3 regions of the Bacillus sp. XB1 genome follow, and region 2 is predicted to be linked to each of the others. Evidence: predicted binding sites of a transcription regulator. Region 2 holds the regulator's gene; each other region holds the start of a gene.
What was found. The regulator Rex, encoded in region 2, represses fermentation and respiration genes when NADH is low (regulators of the CRP and FNR family bind a similar motif). The targets are predictions, from matches to a motif close to TTGTGAAATATTTCACAA.
Positions count from the first base shown of each region.

Region 1 (5,059 bases), on a different contig from region 2:
AGATTATGGGAAACAAGTCCTTTTTGGATGAATGGGGTAAAGTCATATGGGAAGCCACAATCCAAACCTTTCAAATGACATCTATCTCATTACTCATCTCGATCCTTATTGCATTACCACTTGGCGTCACACTTGTTTTAACGAGACCTGGTGGGCAGCGTGAAAATAAAATCATCTATCCTATTCTTAATACAATTATTAATATCATTCGCTCTCTTCCATTTATCATTCTATTATTCTTTATTTTACCTTTTACAAAATTTCTAATGGGAACGTCCATTGGCGTGCAAGGTGTTATCGTACCGCTTGTCGTCTTCACAGCCCCTTATATCGCACGTTTAATGGAGACAGCTTTACTAGAAGTCGATCGCGGTGTCATTGAAGCCTACCAAGCGATGGGAGTCTCTACTATAAAAATCATTTGGCACGTCATGGTGAAAGAAGCTCGTTCCTCCCTTGTACTCGGATTAACAATCGCAACGATCGGCTTAATCGGCGCAACAGCAATGGCTGGCCTTGTAGGTGCTGGCGGGCTAGGGGATTTAGCATACCGCTTCGGACATTTACGCTACGAGCCTGAAGTAATGTATGCAACCGTCTTTATTTTAATTATCCTCGTTCAAGGATTACAGTCTTTAGGGAATGGTGTTGCACGAAGATTGAAGAAAGATTAAAAAAGAAGGCATCTCACCCTGGTGAGATGCCTTCTTTTTTATCTTTTAAATCCACCTTCTGAATGAATAACTTGCCCAGTAATCCACTCGGCCTCTTCACTTACTAAAAATTTAATGAGTCTAGCTGCATCCCTTGGCTCACCAATTCTGCCAAAAGGAAACATCGGCTTTAACCCTTGTTTTATCTCTTCAGTCATCCATCCTGTATCGGTTGGTCCTGGATTAATTGCATTCACTGTTATTCCTAAATGAGCTACCTCTGCTGACAACGTACTAGTAAGAGCATCAATAGCTCCCTTCGTTGTCGCATAAGCTAGTTCTCCTGCCATAGGACCTTGAAATTGCCCCGAAGTAATATTAACAATTCTACCACCAGATTTCTTATCAAATCCCCGGGAAAATTGACTACTGAGCAATGTAGTCGCACGAACATTTACCATATAATGCTTATCTAATTCTTCAGCAGTCAACGTAGAGAAATCATTATTCGTAGAATATGCTGCATTATTAATTAATATATGAGGGTACCCTAATTGTTCAGTAACTTTATTTATAAGCTCTTTTGGTGCATCATTCTGAGTTAAATCTAACTCCATACTTGATACTTTAACACCGTTTTTTAGTAACTCTTCTTTTAATTGTATTTGTTCATTTTTATCAACGCCCCAAGGCATCTCTTTATCGTAAGCTGTCCAATACGTAAAAAATATATCGTATCCTGATTCAGCTAATTCTTTACAAATCGCTGCCCCTATACCATCTAGACGACTTACCCCTGTAATAACTGCTACTTTATTTTTTAATTGGTTCATCATATACTCCTCCAAGTTTAAAGGACGCATATTTTATATAAGAGATATAAACTTTCCCACAAAAAAGACAGATACATAAAATAGGCACCTATCCTTATAAAAGGGATGTACAAGCCAAATATGCATTCCTTGAATGATTTACAGATAACTAAATAAACCCTCGCTTATGAGAGCAAAATTTATCTATCTAGTAGTTTCTAATCATTACAAGTTCATCCACATATTGAGTCTTTGTCTCCTCTCCATATATCTCCAAATTTTATTTTAGCACTAAAGATTTAATATTTCAAAAGATAAAATAACCACTCCTATTTATAAAGTATCGTGTACTATAAACCATAGTTAATAACTAATTTAAATTTAAGTGTATACATTTATCATTACCTATTCGTTGTATAAGTGTAGGGAGGAAAAGTGATGGGAAAAGAAAATATATTTACCTCCTATCTTATCAATCTAGGGGAGGAAGTGTTCAAACTACTACTAGCGAAAGGGGCTATAAAAGAAGATGCAGAAGACATCATCCAAAATACTTTCTATAAAGTATATACGTTGCTAGATCACCTAACCGAGAGTAACATACGACCATGGTTTTTTAGGGTGGCATTAAATGAATACATTGACTTAAAGAGAAAAAAAGAGCAACAGAACATCTATTTAACTGAAGATATTTATTCAAAATTACAATATACAGACCGAGAATTAGACGCTGTTTTAAATAAAGATGAGATTTTCTATTTATTAAAAGATATAAAACCAGAATATAAAGAAGCCTTCTTTTTAAAATACTATTACAACTTTTCATATGAAGAAATCGCTCTAATACTAGATATTCAAGTGAACAGCGTAAAACAAAAATTACATCGTGCACGTAAAACAATTCATTCTACAGTAGGAGGAAAACCTTAATGGATACTTCTTTAAAAGATGCATTAAAAAAAGCTCAAAGAAAACAGTTACTTAAAATCATCATTACCTCAATTATCGTTGTAATCATGCTTATACCTATAATTTATAAAGTTGGCAATTACTTTGCGGCGAAAAGTTCGACAAAGCTTCACGAAAGTCTCTTTTTACATAATGCAATTGCCGAACCTAATGTGCAAATCGATTCTCAAGTTACAAGTAATTCAACTATGTTTGGCGGCAATATTATATCAAATCGATCTAAAAATATTAATGGTTATGTAGTCCCATGGAACACTTTAACAAGTTCCTATGGTTGGCTCCGTATCAACATTGATACCAATGAATTAACACCCGGATTTTATTGGTCCGATACAGAGTTCTATGAGTATGATAAACAAACAAAGAAAAAATTTGCAACATTTTATAATCCCGCTATTAAGGAATATTTTGATGGTGTCCAAAATGAATTAGGGGAAGTTTCACAAATGAATAACTATGTTGCCGAAGTTGCTATTTCTTTCAACCAGCCCTACACACTACAAGAAATTAAAGAGAAGATTCCAGACAACTTAAACATTGTATGGTTATACATGACCTCACCAATTAGAGATGAAAGCAAAGGGCCTGCTGGTATGCCCGTTTATGGATTTAATCCAGACAAGTCACCTGGAGAAGCCTATAAAGAGTTCGTTGATTCACTTAACCAATACGATGACGATGGTCATGATAAAGATATCCAGAAGTTTTTAAAATCAAACAAGGACAAACCATTTGATCAAGTGAAAATTTTAGGGGTTATGCTAACTGGGAGAACGGAAAACTTTAAGGCGTTAGAAAACCAAGACTTTATTCGTGGTGCTTCTGTAGGGGTGACTGCGCAAATTGTTCCTTATATAAAGCCAGAGAAATAATACGTAATGCGCAGATACACTAAAAAAACTAAATGAATCTATTTACTCTGGGAGCTCTCTACTACAATAGATAGCTCCCAGACCACATTTATTCTTCACCTTCCAAAAATAAACTTCAAAATGCTTTGTACAATTTCACAAATGAAAAATCATAAATTTGTTCACATTATATCTATTGTGAATCTTTTCACATTAGATATATAATAAACGTGTAAATACAATATTGGAGGGATTTCAATGGTTATCAATTTTTTAAGAACTGATAAACGTGCTACTTTCATATTATTACTTTTACGGCTTTACATAGGATATACATGGCTCGCTGCTGGGATAGGCAAAGTCTTCGGACAATCTTTTGACGCAAGCGGTTTTCTAAAGGGTGCTATTGCTCAAGCATCAGGTGACCATCCTGCAGTACAAAGTTGGTGGGCAGATTTTCTTCAACATTTTGTCCTTTCAAACGCAGACCTATTTAGCTTTTTAGTTCAATGGGGAGAAATTTTAGTAGGTCTAGGTTTGATTTTAGGCGGATTAACAAAAACAGCTGCATTTTTCGGAATCATAATGAATCTTTCATTTTTATTAAGCGGAACTGTTAGTGTAAACCCAAACCTGCTTATTTCGACTATGTTCATTTTAGTTGCAGGGCAGAACGCTGGACGTATTGGATTAGATGGCTATGTTTTCCCTAAACTTTTCCGTAAAAACAACCACGGAATATATAAATTAAGTAAAACTGCGTAGTAACAATTTACTTTTAAAATATAAATAAGAAAAAGAGCCTGAATATAGGCTCTTTTTCTTATTTATCCTAATTTAAACTTTTAACGAACCACGAAAACCTCTGGCAGCATAGTAAGAGTCTGCTCCATTGTGGTACACGAAAACATGTCCAAAGCGATAATCGCAAAATAGAGCACCACCAAGCTCTCTAATATCTGAAGGTGTTTGTACCCAACTCGATGATTTCATATCAAAATCTCCAAGTTTTTGTAACTCTCGATATTGTTCTTCCGTTAATAACTCAATACCCATAGCGGCCGCCACATCAATAGCGTTATTTTCTGGTTTATGCTTTTTTCTTGATTCTAACGCTTCAAGATCATAACAAAGACTTCTGCGGCCTTTAGGACTCTCCTTTGAACAATCATAGAAAGTATATTCGTCCTTTTCTTCATCATAACCAATAACATCCGGCTCACCACCAGTTACTTCCATTTCGTTAAGTGACCACAATTTTTCATTATTAGTAGTCAGCTTCGCTTCAACTTTACCCCATTCAAGACCTTCATGGCGGTTCATGTTTTTCTCAAAACGAGCTTGCAATACTTTCAATAACTCTTCACGTTTTTCTACTAGTAAGTCATTTTTATTTCCTGTCATATTAGTCCTCCCTGATGTATGTACTGATAGTAGTTTAAGTATATATTTTATAATAAATCATCTCAATATGAAGACCGTTTCAATCATATGTCTTGTACAAACATCTATTACAAAGTCCTAAAACCCTCCATACTCTCTTCAAGCATATAGTGTGAAAACCACATCAAGTTCTGCTTCATAATAGCCACATGAACTCCTGGTTGGTCAGAACTATATGCCATTCCTTTAAATATAATTAATTCTGTATCAACTTCCATATCCATTAATCCTTGATATAGATCATATGCATTTGTAATCGGAATTCTTGCATCCTTTTCCCCATGTTGAATTAAGGTAGGCGTACAAGCTGATTTAATATACGTCATAGGTG
Region 1 is NZ_JBNRIL010000007.1:78,437-83,495, forward strand. It holds gene ACK1U5_RS26570 (methionine ABC transporter ATP-binding protein) at 1-31, shown strand, start outside; gene ACK1U5_RS26575 (methionine ABC transporter permease) at 6-674, shown strand; gene ACK1U5_RS26580 (SDR family oxidoreductase) at 713-1,489, opposite strand; gene ACK1U5_RS26585 (RNA polymerase sigma factor) at 1,904-2,395, shown strand; gene ACK1U5_RS26590 (sigma factor regulator N-terminal domain-containing protein) at 2,395-3,306, shown strand; gene ACK1U5_RS26595 (DoxX family membrane protein) at 3,544-4,050, shown strand; gene ACK1U5_RS26600 (DUF4256 domain-containing protein) at 4,123-4,689, opposite strand; gene ACK1U5_RS26605 (S9 family peptidase) at 4,797-5,059, opposite strand, start outside.
Region 1: a site for Rex is predicted at 3,482-3,499, ahead of ACK1U5_RS26595 (DoxX family membrane protein). Genes of this name have one in related genera too.

Region 2 (5,059 bases):
ACGATACCAGACTCAAGCATGTTAACCCATTCGCCAGTAGCTGCGTTGAAACCAACGCCTACTTTTTCGCCTTTTAGACGCTCTACAACTACAGATCCTTCTAGACCAGCGTTGATTGCGATTTGACGAACTGGCTCTTCTAGTGCGCGAAGTACGATGTTGATACCTGTTGCTTCGTCGCCTTCAGCTACGATAGAAGCTACTTTCGTGTATACGTTCATAAGTGAAGTACCACCACCTGCAACGATACCTTCTTCTACTGCTGCACGAGTTGAGTTAAGTGCATCTTCAATGCGAAGTTTGCGTTCTTTCAACTCAGTTTCAGTTGCTGCACCTACTTTAATTACCGCTACGCCACCTGCAAGTTTTGCAAGACGCTCTTGTAATTTTTCACGATCGAATTCAGAAGTTGTTTCTTCTAATTGCGCACGGATTTGACCGATGCGAGCTTCGATTTGTTCTGTGCTTCCTACACCTTCAACTACAGTTGTGTTTTCTTTCGTTACAACAACTTTACCAGCGCGTCCTAAAGATTCAACTGTAGCAGATTTTAAGTCACGGCCTAATTCTTCAGTGATTACTTCGCCACCAGTTAAGATCGCGATATCTTCTAGCATTGCTTTACGACGGTCACCAAATCCAGGAGCTTTAACAGCTACTACATTGAATGTACCACGAAGTTTGTTCACTACTAATGTAGCTAACGCTTCGCCTTCTACATCTTCAGCAATGATAAGAAGTGGTTTACCTTGTTGTACCACTTGCTCTAATACTGGTAAGATTTCTTGAATGTTAGAAATCTTTTTATCAGTGATTAAGATGTATGGGTTATCAAGAACTGCTTCCATTTTGTCAGAATCAGTAATCATGTAAGGAGATGCATATCCACGATCAAATTGCATACCTTCTACTACGTCTAATTCTGTTGTGAAGCCTTTAGATTCTTCTAAAGTAATAACGCCGTCGTTACCAACGCGCTCCATTGCTTCAGCGATTAATTGACCTACTTCTTCGTCAGCAGCAGAAATAGCAGCTACTTGTGCGATAGAAGATTTACCTTCGATTGGTTTAGAAATCGTTTTTAATTCTTCAATTGCAGCAGTAACAGCTTTTTCGATACCTTTACGAAGACCCATTGGGTTCGCACCAGCTGTTACGTTTTTAAGACCTTCACGAATCATAGCTTGCGCTAATACAGTTGCAGTTGTTGTTCCGTCACCAGCTACGTCATTTGTTTTGCTAGCAACTTCTGCTACTAATTTCGCACCCATGTTTTCGAATGCATCTTCTAATTCGATTTCTTTTGCGATTGTTACACCATCATTTGTAATAAGTGGTGAACCAAATTTTTTCTCAAGTACAACGTTACGACCTTTTGGTCCAAGCGTTACTTTTACTGCATTTGCAAGAGTGTCGACACCGCGAAGCATCGAACGACGTGCTTCTTCACTAAATTTAATATCTTTTGCCATAATAATTGACCCCCTTGGATTTTTTAAGATTTATATAATTAACCGATAACTGCTAAAATGTCACTTTCACGTAAAATCAAGTAGTCTGTACCTTCATATTTCACTTCAGTACCTGCATATTTTGAGAAGATGATAAGATCACCTGCTGCTACCTCTAAAGCAACACGCTCACCATTCTCAAGCACTCGACCAGTACCTACTGCAACAACTTTACCCTCTTGTGGTTTTTCTTTTGCAGTATCTGGTAATACGATACCACTTGCTGTTTTTTCTTCTGCTTGAACAAGCTCAATTACAACGCGATCACCTAATGGCTTTAGCATGAACAATAACCTCCTCATTTTGTTATGTAAATTTCTTTTATTAGCACTCAAGTCACCCGAGTGCTAACACACTTATAATAATAAATAATCTCAATTTCTTTTGCAAGTAAAAAAATCATAATTTTTTCGCAAATCACTATATAAACTTTCTATATAGAATACTGCCTTTACTATATGAATCGTTGTTTCCACTGCTCGTATGTTACAATATGAAAGGACACCCTAAGTTGTTTTCGCTACACACACAACTTTCTCCTGTCTTCTATTATAATTTCAAATAAGGATTTACGAAAAAAACATAATTCAAGTGAGGTTTATATCGTAGGTAGCATATTTACATGTTATCCTAACTTATCTCATACACTATAGTTAGAAAGGATGGTTAAACCATTTGAAGAAACAATACTGGTGGATTATCGTTACATACATTTTAATGCAGTTATCCGGCGTTGTTGGATTACCACTTCTCCTAAAAACAGGACTCTACGATAATAGAGGATTTACCATTGAGGAAAAAGGACAAATCATAACGGGACACTGGGCAATTATTAGCTTCTTTGTTGCATTATGTATCGTACTTTGGTTACTTAGAACAGATATTCGTGACAGGCATTTAGATCCAATGCGCTCTTCTGTCCCAGCTACTATTGGATGGATTTTCATCGGGTTCTTCTTAGCAATCATCTCACAATCCATTGCAGGTATGATTGAAATGTATGTATTTGGGGTTCCACGTGGATCTGAGAATACAGACAGACTGATGGACATCGCAAGAACGATACCTTGGTTCCTTATTGTTGTATCTATAATTGGACCTATCTTAGAAGAAATCGTATTTAGAAAAATTCTATTCGGCACGCTTTATAAGAAGTTTAACTTCTTTATCGCAGCTATCATTAGTTCGCTTGTATTTGCAGCAATTCATTTTGATTTTACTCATTTATTGGTATACACTGCTATGGGGCTCGTATTCGCCTTCTTATATGTGAAGACGAAACGGATTATCGTTCCGATTGCAGCTCATGTTGCGATGAATACATTGGTCGCTATTGGGCAAATTTTTATGAGCAATGAACAAATTCAAGAAATGATTAAAGAAGCTGAAAAAATGCAAGGCTTTATCGGAGGATTTTTTGTATGAGAAACTCACCATTGTTCATGGCTGCACTATACTTCCTTCTTGGATGTATCTTTACACGCTTCGCCATTACGAACGTGACAGATACAATCTGGAATATGTGGACAATACTATTTGCAGTTATGGCAACAATTGATTTTAATTTGGCACTTCGCCTTATATTAATTAAATTCACAAAGAAGAAACAATAATAAAACGCAGAGGTCGCTTCCTCTGCGTTTTATTGTGGATAGTTTTTCAAAAAGTAAACTAATGTTTGTAACTCTACAGCTAAGTCAATATGATGAATTCTAATATTCTCTGATACGTTTAATCGCGCTGGTGTGAAATTCAAAATACCATGCACGCTCGTTTCAGCTAATCTATCTGCTACAGCTTGTGCTACTGTAGCCGGTACTGTTAATATTGCCACTTGTATATCATTTGATAATCTCTCTTCTAATTCATCTAAATGATATACAGGAATGCCCCCGATTTCTGTTCCAACTTTCTCTTCACTAACATCAAATGCCATTTCAATTTTTGTATTATTGTTTTTCGTGAAATTATAATGTAAGAAAGCGGTCCCTAAATTACCTACTCCAATAAGTGCTACACGTGTTATATCATCTTGATCAAGTGTTTCGCGGAAAAATGATAATAAATAATTTACGTTATATCCATATCCCTTTTTCCCTAACGCTCCAAAATACGAAAAATCTCTTCGTATTGTTGCGGAATCTACTTTTACTGCCTCACTCAATTCGGCCGATGAAACACGCTGCTTACCAGAAAGAGATAAGTTTTGGATAAATCGATAGTATAGAGGCAATCTTTTAGCAGTGGCTTGTGGAATCTTTTGCTGATCCATATGACCTCTCCTCTCTTCCTATCTTTATTCATATACTTTAATCAAATACAGAAGTTTAGCACTCATTAAATTCCTTGTATAATAAAGAGAAGAAGTATTCTCTCTTTATTTTAAACTATACACTATTTTTAGTATGATTGAGAAATATAAACATGGCAAAGTTAAGAAATTATTTGAGGTGAAAACATTGATTTTATTACAAGTAAACGCGCTTTCGAAATTATACGGTGCAGAAACGATTCTTGCAAACATAAAATTGGAAATACAAACAAAAGATCGTATCGCATTAGTTGGAAGGAATGGAGCAGGCAAATCTACATTATTAAAAATTATCGCTGGTGAATTATCTCATGATGGTGGCGAAATTATAAAACCGAAAGATGTCTCAATCGGATATTTAGCTCAAAATACTGGACTAGAAACGTCTTTAACAATTTGGGATGAAATGCTAACCGTCTTTACTCACTTACAGCAAATGGAGACAAAACTTCGAAGGCTTGAGCAAGAAATGGGAAAAGAAGAAAACTTTTCAAACGAAGCTACATATGAAAGATTGTTAGCTGATTATGACCAATTGCAACTCAATTATAAAGATCAAGGTGGATATCAATATGAAGCGGATATTCGCTCCATTTTAAGCGGCCTTGGCTTCCCAGTTGAAACGCACCAGACGACGATCTCTACTTTAAGCGGCGGGCAAAAAACAAGATTAGCTCTCGGGAAATTATTATTAACAAAACCAGACTTACTTATTTTGGACGAGCCTACAAACCATTTAGACATCGAAACATTAACGTGGCTTGAGCAATATTTACAAGGTTATCCTGGCGCAATATTAATCGTTTCACATGACCGTTATTTCTTAGACAAACTCGTTACACAAGTATATGAAATTTCGAATAAAGAAAGCAGACGATTTGTTGGTAACTACAGTAAATATTTAGACTTAAAATCAGCATTATATGAGCAAGAAATGAAACGTTACGAAAAACAACAAGATGAAATCGCAAAACTTGAGGACTTCGTTCAAAAGAATATAGCTCGCGCTTCTACAACGAAACGTGCTCAAAGTCGTCGTAAACAACTAGACAGAATGGAATTATTAACGAGACCATTAGGGGATTCTAAGTCAGCATCATTCCACTTCGATATTGAAAAGCAAAGTGGAAATGATGTTTTACAAGTAAATGATGCAACCATCGGCTATGATGAGAACCCTATAATTGAACATGTAACTATGCGCTTAACTCGCGGAGATAGTGTTGCTTTAGTTGGT
Region 2 is NZ_JBNRIL010000010.1:6,432-11,490, forward strand. It holds gene groL (chaperonin GroEL) at 1-1,472, opposite strand, end outside; gene groES (co-chaperone GroES) at 1,511-1,795, opposite strand; gene ACK1U5_RS27360 (CPBP family intramembrane glutamic endopeptidase) at 2,187-2,936, shown strand; gene ACK1U5_RS27365 (YdiK family protein) at 2,933-3,124, shown strand; gene ACK1U5_RS27370 (redox-sensing transcriptional repressor Rex) at 3,154-3,783, opposite strand; gene ACK1U5_RS27375 (ABC-F family ATP-binding cassette domain-containing protein) at 3,971-5,059, shown strand, end outside.

Region 3 (5,059 bases), on a different contig from region 2:
TTCTCTTTGTTAACCGTTGAGTTACATCAGTTTCTTCCTACCGAACATACAGCTTAAACAAACGTTTGATTAAAAAAATAAGAAGCCTCGTTTACAGGCTCCCTCATCATCTATTCAAATAATCTGCGATGGTTTGAAATACGACGATATACATATTATGAATACTTTCTTCTGTATTTCCACCATTAGATAAACCAATTGCCCATTGTTGCCCTTCACCACTTCCGATATTTGCAAAGCCTTGCGTATACATAGCATTTACATCTTTTCGTGCACTGTTATACTCTATTCCTTTTGTAATAAAAATTGAATATGATTTATCTTGTAAACCGATAAAAAACACTGGTTTCTTTAGCGATGAAAATACATTTTTATACTGCTCTGTTGAGGCTTCTTGAAAGTGATCTTTCATTATTAGAAAACCATCCACTTCCTTAGATTTCTTTTCTAGTTCCTCTAACTTCATTTCTTCAAACTTTACATTCCTAAACGTATCTTTCGGCTTTTCTCCAACAACTCCAATTACGAGTGCTCTTCCATTATATTCTAATTTCTCTCCTTCTTTATCCTTTGCACACCCAGCACCTACTAGGCATATCAATATAAAAAATAAGAAATACGATAAACGCTTCATTTAGCACCCTCTCCTTCTTTTTAGTCAAGTGACAAAAACGTAAGGTTAATTCAAGAAAATGTAAGTAAAATCGATAGCCCAATTCACGTTTCTATATTATAATCAATTGAATTTACTTACATTACTAAACATAGGAGATCAACATGAAGAAATTTAAACTTTCATCTTTTCTTCCGTTAAGTTATATACTTCTACTCGTGCTCGTAAGTCCCCTTTACGACGTATTAAATAAATCGACTGTTCACGCAGTAGACGTTACAACTGTAGTAGATGATTGGATTCCATTTGTAAAAGCATTTATTATTCCTTATTTACTTTGGTTTCCATACTTATACGGCGCACTTATTTATTACTGCTTTGCTGACCGAAAGCAATATTATGTCACTTTAAGTAGTGTTATTTTTGGAAAGCTTGCTTGTTTTTCTATTTATTATTTTTGGCAAACAACTGTACCGCGTCCGACTGTCGTTGGAACAGATGTATTTTCTGAACTAGTTCGCTATATTTATAGTATCGACCAGCCAGTAAACTGTTTCCCTAGCATTCACGTTCTTACTACATTTGTAATTATGTTAGCTGCCTTTAAGCGTAGAGAACAGCATGCTTTTGAATATTACATCCTTACTTTCTTCGGTACACTTATTATTTTATCAACGCTATTTACGAAGCAGCATGCCTTTGTAGATGCCATTTCTGGAATGACGCTTGCAAGTATACTTTACTTCGGCGTTCAGCTCTTATTGGCCAAAGAACCAATAAGAGTTCCAGTAAAACAAAATCATAGAATGTAGCATGACAAAAAGCAGACTGTGGCTTCTCAGTCTGCTTTTATATATTATTAAGGAGATTTTCAACTTAAGATTGCGGTACAGTCATATCACCAGAGTGAATACGACCTGCTTTTTTAAGAGCAATGTAAAGTATATAAGAAACAGCTACTGGAATGACGATATAAGTAATTACCATCGCCGGGAGAACTTCCCATCCTTGGCTGGAAATTAAATTAATTGGTGCGATAAGAGAACTTAATCCAAGACCTGCAATTTCCTTTCCTGCTTCCAGTTGGAAAATTAATGCGGATACTGGACCGACTATAGCACTGGCAACGACAGTTGGGACGAGAATCATTGGATTTTTAGTGATATTTGGTAACTGTACTTTCGGAGTACAAAGTGCTTGAGCTAATATGCCACCTAAATTATTTTCTTTCGCTGAGATGACAGAGAATCCGATAAACTGAGCGACGCATCCGGCAAGAGCAGCACCACCTGCAACACCGTCTAAGCTAAGTGCAATTGCTAACGCAGCTGATGAAGCTGGAGAGATAAGTAATAGCCCCCAAACTACTGCAATGACGATAGAAGCAATAAACGGACTACCAGCTGAGCTATCTTTAATAAACGCTCCAACTGCATTTAAAACAGGAGTAATATTATGAGATAACCAAATACCAACTAAACCAGAACCTAATATGGCCGCAAATGGAACGAGCATCATATCTAACGCAGTTTTTCCGCTTAAACGTTTACCAATATATACAGCTAAAGTTGCTGTTAATAATGCACCGATTGGCTCACCTGTTTTAATAATTAGACCGGCTTCAGTAATTGAAATGGATCCGGCACCAATTGCTCCGGCTACCATCGCCGAGAAGATTACAAGACCGTTTGCACCGAGCATAAAAGCAATTCCGGCACCAATTGCCGGTGCCATTAGTGATTTTGCAACAACTCCGATTGTAATAAGTAATGGTATATCAACAATTCTTCCTATATTTTCGATCAGTAAACCAATTCCGAGGGATACGAAAATACCTTGTGCGATTCCAGCAGATGCTTTAAATACACGAGACATTATATATTCCTTCATTTGTTTCACCTTCTTCTATAAGTTAGTAACCAATTGTTTTCATATAATCACGTAAAATATCGTTTGATTTTGCGAATCGAGATTCTTCATCCTCTGTTAAATTGAGTTCTACAACTTCTCTTATACCGTCTCTAGTAATAATAGCTGGTACTCCTGTACAAATATCATATTCACCATACTCACCATCTAAAATGGCTGATACAGCAATGACACGGTGATCATCATTAAAGATTGAACTCGCAATATATGCTAGAGAATTTCCAATTCCGTAATAAGTAGTTCCTTTACGTTTATAAATTTCCCAACCAGCTTTTGCAGTCTTCTCAACAATTTCATCTAAATCTATTTCACCAAATCGTTCTTTTTGTTCTTCTAAAATTTGCAGAATTGGCTTTCCACCAACAGTTACATGAGACCAAGCAACCATTTGAGAATCACCATGTTCTCCTAATGAATACCCATGAATACTACGAGGGTCTACATGTAGCATTTCAGATAAAATTGTTCTTAAGCGAGAAGAATCTAGTGATGTACCAGTACCGATTACGCGATTTCTAGGTAATCCAGATAATTTCCACACTTCATATGTAATAATATCAACTGGGTTCGATGCAAGTAAGAAAATACCATCAAATCCACTTTCCATTACGCCGCCAACAACACTTTCCATAATCTTCGCACTCGCTCCTAAAGTATCTAAGCGACTTTGCCCTGGTTTTGGTGCTGGCCCTGCTGTAATAATAACAATGTCCATATCTTTGCAGTCTTCATAGCTTCCTGCATATACTTTTGTTCTTGTATTTGTAAAGTTAATGCAATGTGATAAATCCATTGCTTCCCCAACTGCACGTTCATGATTTATATCAATTAATAATAGCTCTTCACAAATCCCTTGATTTACAATGGAATACGCACAACTTGATCCAACTAATCCAGTACCGATAATTGCAATTTTTCTTGTATGTCTTTTCATAGCAATCTCTCCTAATTGATCATATAATCTATTTCTTTTGCTCTTTACACTCCTAATTATAGAGGTTATCACGATAGAAACCATGGATACTTTGTGAAATATTGAACAAAGTATTTGTCCTTTTTGTGAATTGTTATATTCCATTTTCGTCATATTTGTTACAATTGGAAAAATATTTATTTTATATTTATTGACATGCTCAAAACAAAAAACGAGCGACTTCATTCGCCCGTTTTTTGTCATCCCGTTATTCCGCACTTAATTGACTTTTTAATTGCTGCACAATCATTGGATTCGCAGGTGCTGCCGGTTTGTAATAACTTTTTTGCTTTGCGTACTCATACATATTACGTTGGCGCATCTCATCTTGATTACGAATTTGAATTAACGTTTGATGTAACTGCTCATTATCAGACTGAGCAATATAATTTGCATAGCTTGTTAAACTTGCATTTAATCCTGCTAAATAATCATTTACCATATCTTTTTCATTCATGTTCCGCTTCCTCCTATCCTAAAAAAGTCATTAATTGTTGCTTCGTATTTCGTGCATCTTGCGCATCTTTTTGTAACATTTGTTTCAATTGTGGATCTGTACACGTCTGTGCATACTGCTCCAACTTGTTAATAATTGTTGCGTGTCCACCAATTAAATGACGTAAGTTTTCTACTTCAAGCTCTGTTAAATTTTGCATGGAATACTCCTACCTTTCTTCTTTCATTCTCCTTTAGTATTCTGTTCTTTTTAAATCGTATTCATGAAAAAGCTTTCTTACATTTCAAATCAATCACATCTATTTATAAATACAAAAAAATGTTATAGTTACAGAAAAATACAAATATTCAAAAGCTAACCTTATAATAACAGTATAATCCTCAAACAAACCATGGTAGGAAGGCATGCTCATGCAAAAATATGTTAAAGTTATCTTCTTTATCATTTACGCAAGCCTCTATGTAAAACTGTTGATTGATATATTAAATTTAAAACCAATATTCACTTCTATACCTTTACATATGTTATTTCTCATTTGTTTTCTATTTATAGCACTTAACAATTATAAAAATCGTAACACTACATTTTTCCTATTGTTTATTAGTGCAACTCTATTAGTAAGTATTAGCTTCATTAAAAGTATTCTTATATAAAGGAGCAATAAACATGAAAACACATGACTTCCTTACAGAAATCCAGAAGGGCTCTGAGCCTAGTCCATATCAAGACCCCATCGTATTCAGTTTCGTTTGCTTTTTCTTAGCGATATATACATTTTTCAAACCTGCAAAATAATATCATTTCATAAGAAAAAGCCTACCATTCTTTTCGAATCATATGCACTAAAAAACCTTAGAATCACTTCTAAGGTTTTTGTTTACCTTGCTTCTTATTCACGTAACCCTTTAATAAACGTTTCCAATAATACATGTAAACTTATATCTAGATCTAACGGCAAACCAAATCCGCCTTGCTGTTCAATCGAAGCAAATCCATGACAAATACTTCTGAATCCGCGTGTCGCATGAAGTGCATTCTCTCCTTCTAAGCCATACTGTTGTAATACTTGAAGACAAAGCTTTACAAT
Region 3 is NZ_JBNRIL010000004.1:120,553-125,611, reverse strand. It holds gene ACK1U5_RS23635 (hypothetical protein) at 107-634, opposite strand; gene ACK1U5_RS23630 (phosphatase PAP2 family protein) at 778-1,425, shown strand; gene ACK1U5_RS23625 (PTS transporter subunit IIC) at 1,490-2,503, opposite strand; gene ACK1U5_RS23620 (L-lactate dehydrogenase) at 2,526-3,476, opposite strand; gene ACK1U5_RS23615 (spore coat protein) at 3,724-3,972, opposite strand; gene ACK1U5_RS23610 (hypothetical protein) at 3,986-4,171, opposite strand; gene ACK1U5_RS23605 (TetR/AcrR family transcriptional regulator) at 4,862-5,059, opposite strand, start outside.
Region 3: a site for Rex is predicted at 3,568-3,585, ahead of ACK1U5_RS23620 (L-lactate dehydrogenase). Genes of this name have one in related genera too.